DNA from 2 places in the Lelliottia sp. genome. Region 1 is predicted to be linked to the other one. Evidence: predicted binding sites of a transcription regulator. Region 1 holds the regulator's gene; the other holds the start of a gene.
The links. Region 1 encodes CRP, which controls carbon source genes, mostly activating them, when cyclic AMP is high. Its sites were predicted from a motif close to ATGTGANNNNNNTCACAT; they were not measured.
Positions count from the first base shown of each region.

Region 1 (4,238 bases):
ACAATGAAGTGCAGATTGATGTGCGTAAACAGACGCGGCGCTTCTTCGCGACGCTCTGATGTCAGCTTCACTTCGCAATCGGTGACGTCATGACGCCCTTTTTGCAGAATCGAGACCACGTCGATGGCACTGCATCCACCCGCCGCCATCAGCACCACTTCCATCGGACTTGGCGCTTTATCGCCGGAGTTGCCATCCATCAAAATCTGGTGTCCTGAAGCGGATTCGCCGAGGAACGTTAAACCTTCAACCCATTTCACACGCGCTTGCATTTTATTCACTCCGACGTTGCATTTTTCCGGACAGATTACCCGCGCGTTACAATTCTCGCAACGGAAGACGACCTGCGTCATGCTGAAGCGAGACACCAGGAGACACGCGGCAAAAGCTATGCTAAAACACTCTGGATGGTACAGTAATACATTGACGTTACACATGTATGCAAAGGACATCAAACATTACAGGCTGCAAACATTTATGACAGCCTAATTCCCAGGTACGGGGAAGAATTCGATTGCAACCCCAGAGTCAGGATGCGATTTATGACTCTGGTGACAGCTTATAACAGAGGATAACAGCGCATGGTGCTTGGCAAACCGCAAACAGACCCGACTCTCGAATGGTTCTTGTCTCATTGCCATATTCATAAGTACCCATCGAAGAGCACGCTGATTCACCAGGGTGAAAAAGCGGAAACGTTGTATTACATCGTCAAAGGCTCGGTGGCAGTGCTTATTAAAGATGAAGAAGGAAAAGAGATGATCCTTTCTTATCTGAACCAGGGCGATTTCATCGGCGAACTGGGCCTGTTTGAAGAAGGCCAGGAACGTAGCGCCTGGGTACGTGCAAAATCGGCCTGTGAAGTGGCTGAGATCTCCTACAAAAAATTCCGTCAGTTAATTCAGGTTAACCCGGATATTCTGTTGCGCCTGTCTTCGCAGATGGCTCGCCGCCTGCAAATCACCTCCGAGAAAGTGGGTAACCTCGCCTTCCTGGATGTGACCGGTCGCATCGCGCAAACGCTGTTGAACCTGGCGAAACAGCCTGACGCTATGACTCACCCTGACGGCATGCAAATTAAAATTACCCGTCAGGAAATTGGTCAGATCGTCGGTTGCTCCCGTGAAACCGTTGGCCGTATCCTGAAAATGCTGGAAGATCAGAACCTGATCTCCGCCCACGGTAAAACTATCGTGGTTTACGGAACGCGTTAATTCCGGTCGAACGGCGTGCCACCGCAAGGTGTCACGCCGTTTTTGTCTCTGGCATCTATGTGGCGCAGGCTGATCTATCACCCGGAAGTTAACTACGCACTTCGGCAAACGCTGGTGTTATGTCTCCCCGTGGCCGTCGGTTTGATTCTGGGTCATCTGCAACACGGTCTGCTTTTTTCCCTCGTCCCTGCCTGCTGTAACATTGCCGGTCTCGATACGCCGCATAAACGCTTTTTCAAACGCCTGATTATTGGCGGATCGCTTTTTGCCGGATGTAGCCTGGCAGTACAGCTTTTGCTGGCGCGCGATATCCCCTTGCCGCTGATTTTAACCGTGCTGGCACTCACGCTCGGCGTGACGGCGGAAATCAGTTCTCTGCATGCCCGATTGCTCCCCGCTTCGCTAATTGCCTCGATTTTCACCCTCAGCCTCGCCGGGAATATGCCCGTCTGGGAACCGTTGCTGATCTACGCGTTCGGCACGCTGTGGTACGGATTATTCAACTGGTTCTGGTTTTGGATGTGGCGCGAGCAGCCTTTGCGCGAATCCTTAAGCCTGCTCTACGTTCAGCTCGCTGATTACTGCGAAGCAAAATACACCCTGCTGACGCAGCACACCGACCCGGAAAAGGCGCTGCCGCCGCTGCTGACGCGTCAGCAAAAAGTGGTCGATTTAATCAGCCAGTGCTATCAGCAGCTGCACATGCTGGCGGCCAATAAAAATCATGAATACAAACGGCTGCTGCGCACGTTTCAGGTAGGGCTGGATCTCCAGGAACATATCTCCGTCAGCCTGCATCATCCACAGGAAGTGCAAAAACTGGTGGAGCGCAGCCATGCCGAAGCGGTGATCCGCTGGAATGCCCAGACGGTCGCGGCGCGTCTGCGCGTGCTGGCTGACGATATTCTTTATCACCGCTACCCCACGCGCTTTACCATGGATAAGCCATTGGGCGCGCTGGAGAAAATCGCCCGTCAGCATCCGGATAACCCGGTCGGGCAGTTCTGCGCATGGCATTTCAGCCGCATCGCACGCGTGCTGCGCACCCAACGTCCGCTCTATCCCCGTGACCTGATGGCGGATAAGCAGAAACGGCTGCCGCTACTGCCAGCGCTGAAAAGCTATCTGTCTTTTAAATCCTCTGCCCTGCGAAATGCGGCGCGCATTAGCGTGATGCTGAGTATCGCCAGCCTGATGGGCGTGGCGCTGCATTTACCCAAGCCCTACTGGATTTTAATGACTGTGCTGTTCGTGACGCAGAACGGCTATGGCGCGACGCGCGTGCGGATCCTGCACCGGGCGGGCGGGACTATTGCCGGCCTGGTGATTGCGGGTGTCACGCTGCACTTCCACGTTCCGGACGGTTACACCCTGGCGGGTATGCTGCTTATCACGCTGGTCAGCTATCTGTTTATCCGTAAAAACTATGGCTGGGCAATGGTCGGTTTCACGGTCACCGCGGTGTATACCCTGCAACTGCTTACTCTGAATGGCGAACAGTTTATTGTTGCCCGACTGGTGGATACGCTGATTGGCTGTCTGATTGCGTTTGGCGGCATGGTCTGGCTGTGGCCACAGTGGCAAAGCGGGCTGTTGCGCCAGAATGCTCACGATGCGCTCGAGGCCGACCAGCAGGCTATTCGCCTGATCCTCAGCGCCGACCCGCAGCCGTCACCGCTGGCGTACCAGCGCATGAAGGTCAATCAGGCTCATAACGCGCTGTTTAACTCGCTTAACCAGGCCATGCAAGAGCCGGGCTTTAATTCGCACTATCTGGCCGATATGAAACTCTGGGTGACGCACAGCCAGTTCATCGTCGAACATATCAACGCGATGACCACGCTGGCGCGTGAGCATACGATGCTGACGCCAGATCTGGCGCAGCGCTATTTGCAGTCGTGTGAAATTGCGTTGCAGCGGTGTCAGCAGCGCCTGGAATATGACGCGCCGGGGGAATCGGGGGATATTAATATTCTTGAAGGGCCAGAAACGCTCACCTATGGTCCGATGAGCACGCTGGAACAACACATACAGCGCATACTCGGACATCTGAGCACCATGCACACCATTTCGTCGGTGGCATGGCGACAACGCCCGCATCACGGTATCTGGTTAACGCGCCTGTTGCGGCGCGAATCCAATTAACCCTTAACGATTTTCCCAACGGCTGCGGCAAAGCGCGCCATACCGTCGTCAATATCCTGTGCTTCAATCACCAGCGACGGCGCAAAGCGCATGACGTCCGGTCCGGCATTCAGGACCATCACCCCTTCATGCGCAGCGGCATGGAGGAAATCTCGCGCGCGGCCTTGGTATTGTGGCTTCAGTTCCGCGCCAACCAGCAGTCCCATTCCACGAATATCACTGAATACATCGTACTGCGCATCGATCTGCTGAAGATGTTTCACAAACTGTTCGCGTTTCGCGCTCACGCCGTTCAGCACGTCTGGCGTGTTGATAATATCAAACGCCGCGCCAGCAATAGCGCAGGCCAGCGGATTCCCGCCGTAAGTCGAACCGTGAGATCCTACATGGAATGCCGATGCGATCTCCTGCGTCGTCAGCACGGCACTGACCGGGAAGCCGCCGCCGAGCGCTTTGGCGCTGGTCAGAATGTCCGGCGTCACGCCGTAATGCATGTAGGCAAACAGGGAGCCGGTACGCCCCATACCGCTCTGCACTTCATCAAACACCAGCAGCGCCTGATGTTCGTCGCACAGTTCACGCAGGCCTTTCAGGAACTCTGGCGTCGCGGCCATTACACCGCCTTCGCCCTGAATCGGCTCAACCACAATCGCGCAGGTGTGATCGTCCATTACCGCTTTTACGGCGTGGAGATCGTTAAACGGCACATGGATGATGTCGGCAGGTTTTGGGCCAAATCCATCGGAATACTTTGGCTGTCCGCCGACCGAAACCGTAAACAGCGAGCGGCCATGGAAGGCGTTATGGAAAGCAATAATTTTGGTTTTGTACGGGCTATGACGCGTAGACGCATAGTAACGCGCCAGCTTGAACGCAGTT
Region 1 covers NZ_JAZQNX010000028.1:69,709-73,946, reverse strand. Annotated here, with positions in the region: gene ACKI5T_RS15715 (OsmC family protein) at 1-272, opposite strand, end outside; gene crp (cAMP-activated global transcriptional regulator CRP) at 582-1,214, shown strand; gene ACKI5T_RS15705 (YccS/YhfK family putative transporter) at 1,272-3,359, shown strand; gene ACKI5T_RS15700 (aspartate aminotransferase family protein) at 3,356-4,238, opposite strand, start outside.

Region 2 (4,238 bases), on a different contig from region 1:
AACTGCCAGCTATATTGCAGCGCATGGTTGATGCCTTTCACATTAATGTCTTTGATACGAACGGGCAATTTGCCTTTACTGGCGGTGACAAAAGAGATGCCTCCGCCCATTAATCCGCCACCCAAAACGCCAATGGCATTCAGCGGACCGGGAGCGGCCTCGCTGCCGGGATCTTTTTTGACCTCGGTGCTGGCAAAAAAGATGCTGCGGAGTGCCTGCGATTGGGGCGTCATCGCTAATTCACCAAAGGCTTTGGCTTCAGCGGCGTAACCGCTGCTGCTTCCCTGAGACAGACCCGTTTCGATAACGTCAAGAACACGTTTCGTCGCCGGATAGTTGCCTTTGGTTTTTTGTTCGGTTTTCTTGCCAACCCGATTAAACAGCAGCGCGCGGCCAAGCGGACCCGCCAGGATACGCTCGCGTACGGGTAAATGACGGCTCGCCTGCCGCTCTTTTTGCGCCAGCTCAACGGCCGCCGTCAGAAGAATAGAATGAGGAACCACTTCGTCGACCAGACCGACTTTTAAGGCCTGACGTGGACGGAGCTGTTTACCGGTGAGAATCATTTCCAGAGCAGTGCTTACACCCACCAGCCGTGGTAATCGTTGCGTGCCGCCTGAGCCAGGCAATAAACCAAGCTGCACTTCCGGCAGGCCAAGAACGGTTTTTGCATCATCCGTACAAACGCGGCTATGACACGCCAGCGCTAATTCGAGACCACCGCCAAGGCAGGCTCCATGGATCGCGGCGATCGTCGGGATAGATAAACCATGGATCTCCGCCATGATCTGCTGCCCTTGTCGCGCAAGCTCTTCAGCCTCTTGCGCACTCTTAGCGCGGGCAATCATGTTGATATCCGCCCCGGCGATAAAGTTGTCAGATTTGGCGGAAATAAAGATCAGCCCGCAGATATTTTTGTTGTCGCGGACCTGCTTCAAAATACTGCGCACCTGAACGCCAAACTCAGATTTCAGGGTGTTCATTTTCTCGCCCGGTACGTCGATAGTGACAACCGCGATATTGTCCAGACGCACGTTCAGTGTAAATGCGGAAGTCGTTTCCATTATTCAGCCTCCAGAACCATCGCTGCACCCAAACCACCCGCCGCACACGCGGTGACCAGACCAAATCCTCCGCCGCGACGGCGAAGTTCGTGCAGGGTTTGCGTAATCATTCGTGCACCGGTAGCCGCAAAGGGGTGTCCATAAGCAATCGAGCCGCCCAGAACGTTAAATTTGCTCTCATCCACTTCGCCCGTGGCATGCGCCCGGCCCAGAACATCGCGCGCAAAGCGTTCGCTGCTCAGCAATTGAAGATTCGCTAGCGTCTGTGCGGCAAAGGCTTCGTGCATATCAATGAGTGTTAAATCCGACAGTGTTAATCCGGCACGCTCGAGTGCCAGCGGTGTCGACCATGCAGGCCCCAACAGCATATCCTGCCAGACGTCGATGGCGGTAAACGCATAGCTGCGCAGATACCCAAGAGGAACCAGACCCAGCTCTTTCGCCCGTGACTCGGTCATCAGGATCACCGCCGCCGCGCCGTCGGTCAGCGGAGTACTGTTTGCCGCCGTGACGGTGCCATGTTTACGATCGAACGCCGGGCGTAATTTTGCATAATCCGCCAGCGTCGAGGTGCCACGAATATTATTATCTTCGGAAAGGGGTTCGCGGAAGGGTGGGATATACGCCGTCATCACCTCGTCCCTCAGTTTCCCGTCCGACCAGGCCAGCGCAGCGCGCTGATGTGAACGATGCGCCAGGGCATCTTGCTGTTCGCGCGTGATACCGTACGTTTTCGCCATTTGCTCGGCGGTGTCCCCCATGCGCAGGCCCGTCGAATATTCCGCGACGGCGGGAGGAACAGGCGCGAGATCGCGCAAACGCAGTTGAGAGAAAAGTTTGAGGCGCTGCCCCATTGTGCGCGCTTTATTGACGTCAACCAGCACACGCGCCAGTTTCTTGCTAACACCGATAGGCAAAACGGAAGAAGAGTCTGCGCCACCCGCAATACCGGCGCGAATGGTTCCCGTCATCAGGCTTTCAGCCACGTTCGCCACCGCCTGGAAGCTGGTCGCACAGGCGCGGCTGACGCTATAAGCGTCGGTACGCACATTCATGCCGGTCCCCAGCACAATTTCACGGGCGATATTCGGCGCTTCAGGCATCTGGACAACCTGGCCAAAAACCAGTTGTTCGATGACGTCAGGGGATATTTCGCTGCGAGCCAGCATCTCCCCCACCACCATTTTTCCCAAATCGACAGCCGGTATTCCATGAAATGCCGTCGCCTGACGTGCAAATGGCGTACGCAATCCGCTGACAATGGCGATGCGATCGCCCTGACGGGTGACAAGCGGTAATGCCTGACTCATAACACTCCCCTGTAAATGACAAAAACGCACTAAGTGGTCTGACCTGATAACAGTCTTAACCATTTTTTTACATTCAGCCAATCAGGGAAACGAAAAAGTGCGAGCTAAAACACAGAGAAGAAAAAGAAAACGCCCCTGAAGCACAGAGGCGTAAAAGACGGGATTAACGTAAACCGAGCTGGAAAATCAATGTTTCTGCTTCACAAGCAAAAATGAAATCAATATCCAATTTCACACCACCTTCAACTTCAGTGAGCGTGGATTTGATTTCGCAAGGGTCGGACTCCACATCGCGAGCGCGCTTAGTCAATGCGCTCAGTGTCTCTTCGGCGTCCGCACGTTTGCTAAACACGCGGCTGTATGACGCGGTGCAATCCGTATTGTCCATGATGGTACCGACATCCATACAGCAGCAAACCGGGGTTTCATCAGCACTGCATTTACTCATAGCTCAAGTTCCTCTGGATTCGCGCACGGCGCGAGATAAACACGTTAGCGATATTTTACCCCCGAGCCGATGGTCTCTCCAGTCGTTAATGGCGCAAAAGGGGGTAAGTGACCGATATCACACTAAAAAATGATCTAGCGCAAAAATCACCCTTTTCCATGAGTGCGACGGGTCGCATTTTTGCCACGCAGATCCCGTTTCGATAAACATCTTTGAAAAACTTAATAAACAAACTTGCAACATTCCATCTGGTCAGACCTATACTCTCGCCACTGGTCTGATTTCTAAGTGTTACCGCAGACCCTACACTCCGCGCTCCTGTTACTACGTGTAACAATTATTGAATAAAAAAAACTCAATGAGGTTATGGTCATGAGCCAGAAAACCCTGTTCAAAAAGACTGCGCTGGCAGTCGCAGTGGCAATCGTATCAACGTCCGCCTGGTCAGCGGGCTTCCAGCTCAACGAATTTTCTTCCTCTGGTCTTGGCCGTGCCTATTCTGGGGAAGGCGCAATTGCCGATGATGCAGGCAACGTGAGCCGTAACCCGGCGCTGATCACGATGTTTGATCGTCCTACTTTTTCTGCCGGGGCCGTTTTTGTTGATCCCGATGTGAACATTTCTGGCCGTTCCCCAACAGGACGGAGCCTTAACGCACAAAACATTGCACCAACCGCATGGGTGCCAAACCTGCATTTCGTTGCACCAATCAATGACCAGTTTGGCTGGGGTGCATCCGTCACCTCTAACTATGGCCTGGCGACTGAATTTAACAATAATTACGCTGCCGGCGCGTACGGCGGTACCACCGATCTTGAAACGCTGAACCTTAACCTGAGCGGTGCTTATCGCCTGGATAGCCACTGGAGCTTCGGCGTTGGCTTTGATGCTGTTTACGCGAAAGCGAAAATTGAGCGTTACGCGGGTGACTTAGGTCAGATTGTTGCCGGATCCGGCATGCTGCCTCCTGCACTTGCAGGCCAAGTGGCACAGATTCCTGGCGATACCCAAATTGCTTACCTGAAAGGTGATGAATGGGGCTTTGGCTGGAACGCGGGGATCCTGTATGAAATCGATAAAAACAACCGTTATGGCTTAACTTATCGCTCAGAAGTGAAAATCGACTTCGACGGCGACTATAAGAGCAGCCTGCCATCTGCGTATAACCAGATTTTGGGTAGCTTCGGCCTGCCTATGGGTACCGATGGCCGTACCACGGGCGGTTCTTTATCTCTGAACCTGCCTGAAATGTGGGAACTGTCGGGTTATAACCGAGTGGCGCCTCAGTGGGCAGTTCACTACAGCTTGACATACACCAGCTGGAGCCAATTCCAGGAGCTGAAAGCGACCAATAGCAATGGCGACACGCTGTTCTATAAAGATGAAAGCTTCCGCGATGCTTACCGTATCGCCCTT
Region 2 covers NZ_JAZQNX010000024.1:2,688-6,925, reverse strand. Annotated here, with positions in the region: gene fadJ (fatty acid oxidation complex subunit alpha FadJ) at 1-1,064, opposite strand, end outside; gene fadI (acetyl-CoA C-acyltransferase FadI) at 1,064-2,374, opposite strand; gene ACKI5T_RS13095 (YfcZ/YiiS family protein) at 2,538-2,822, opposite strand; gene fadL (long-chain fatty acid transporter FadL) at 3,195-4,238, shown strand, end outside.
Region 2: ACKI5T_RS13095 (YfcZ/YiiS family protein) is a predicted target of CRP. The motif match lies at 2,928-2,945, and genes of this name have one in related genera.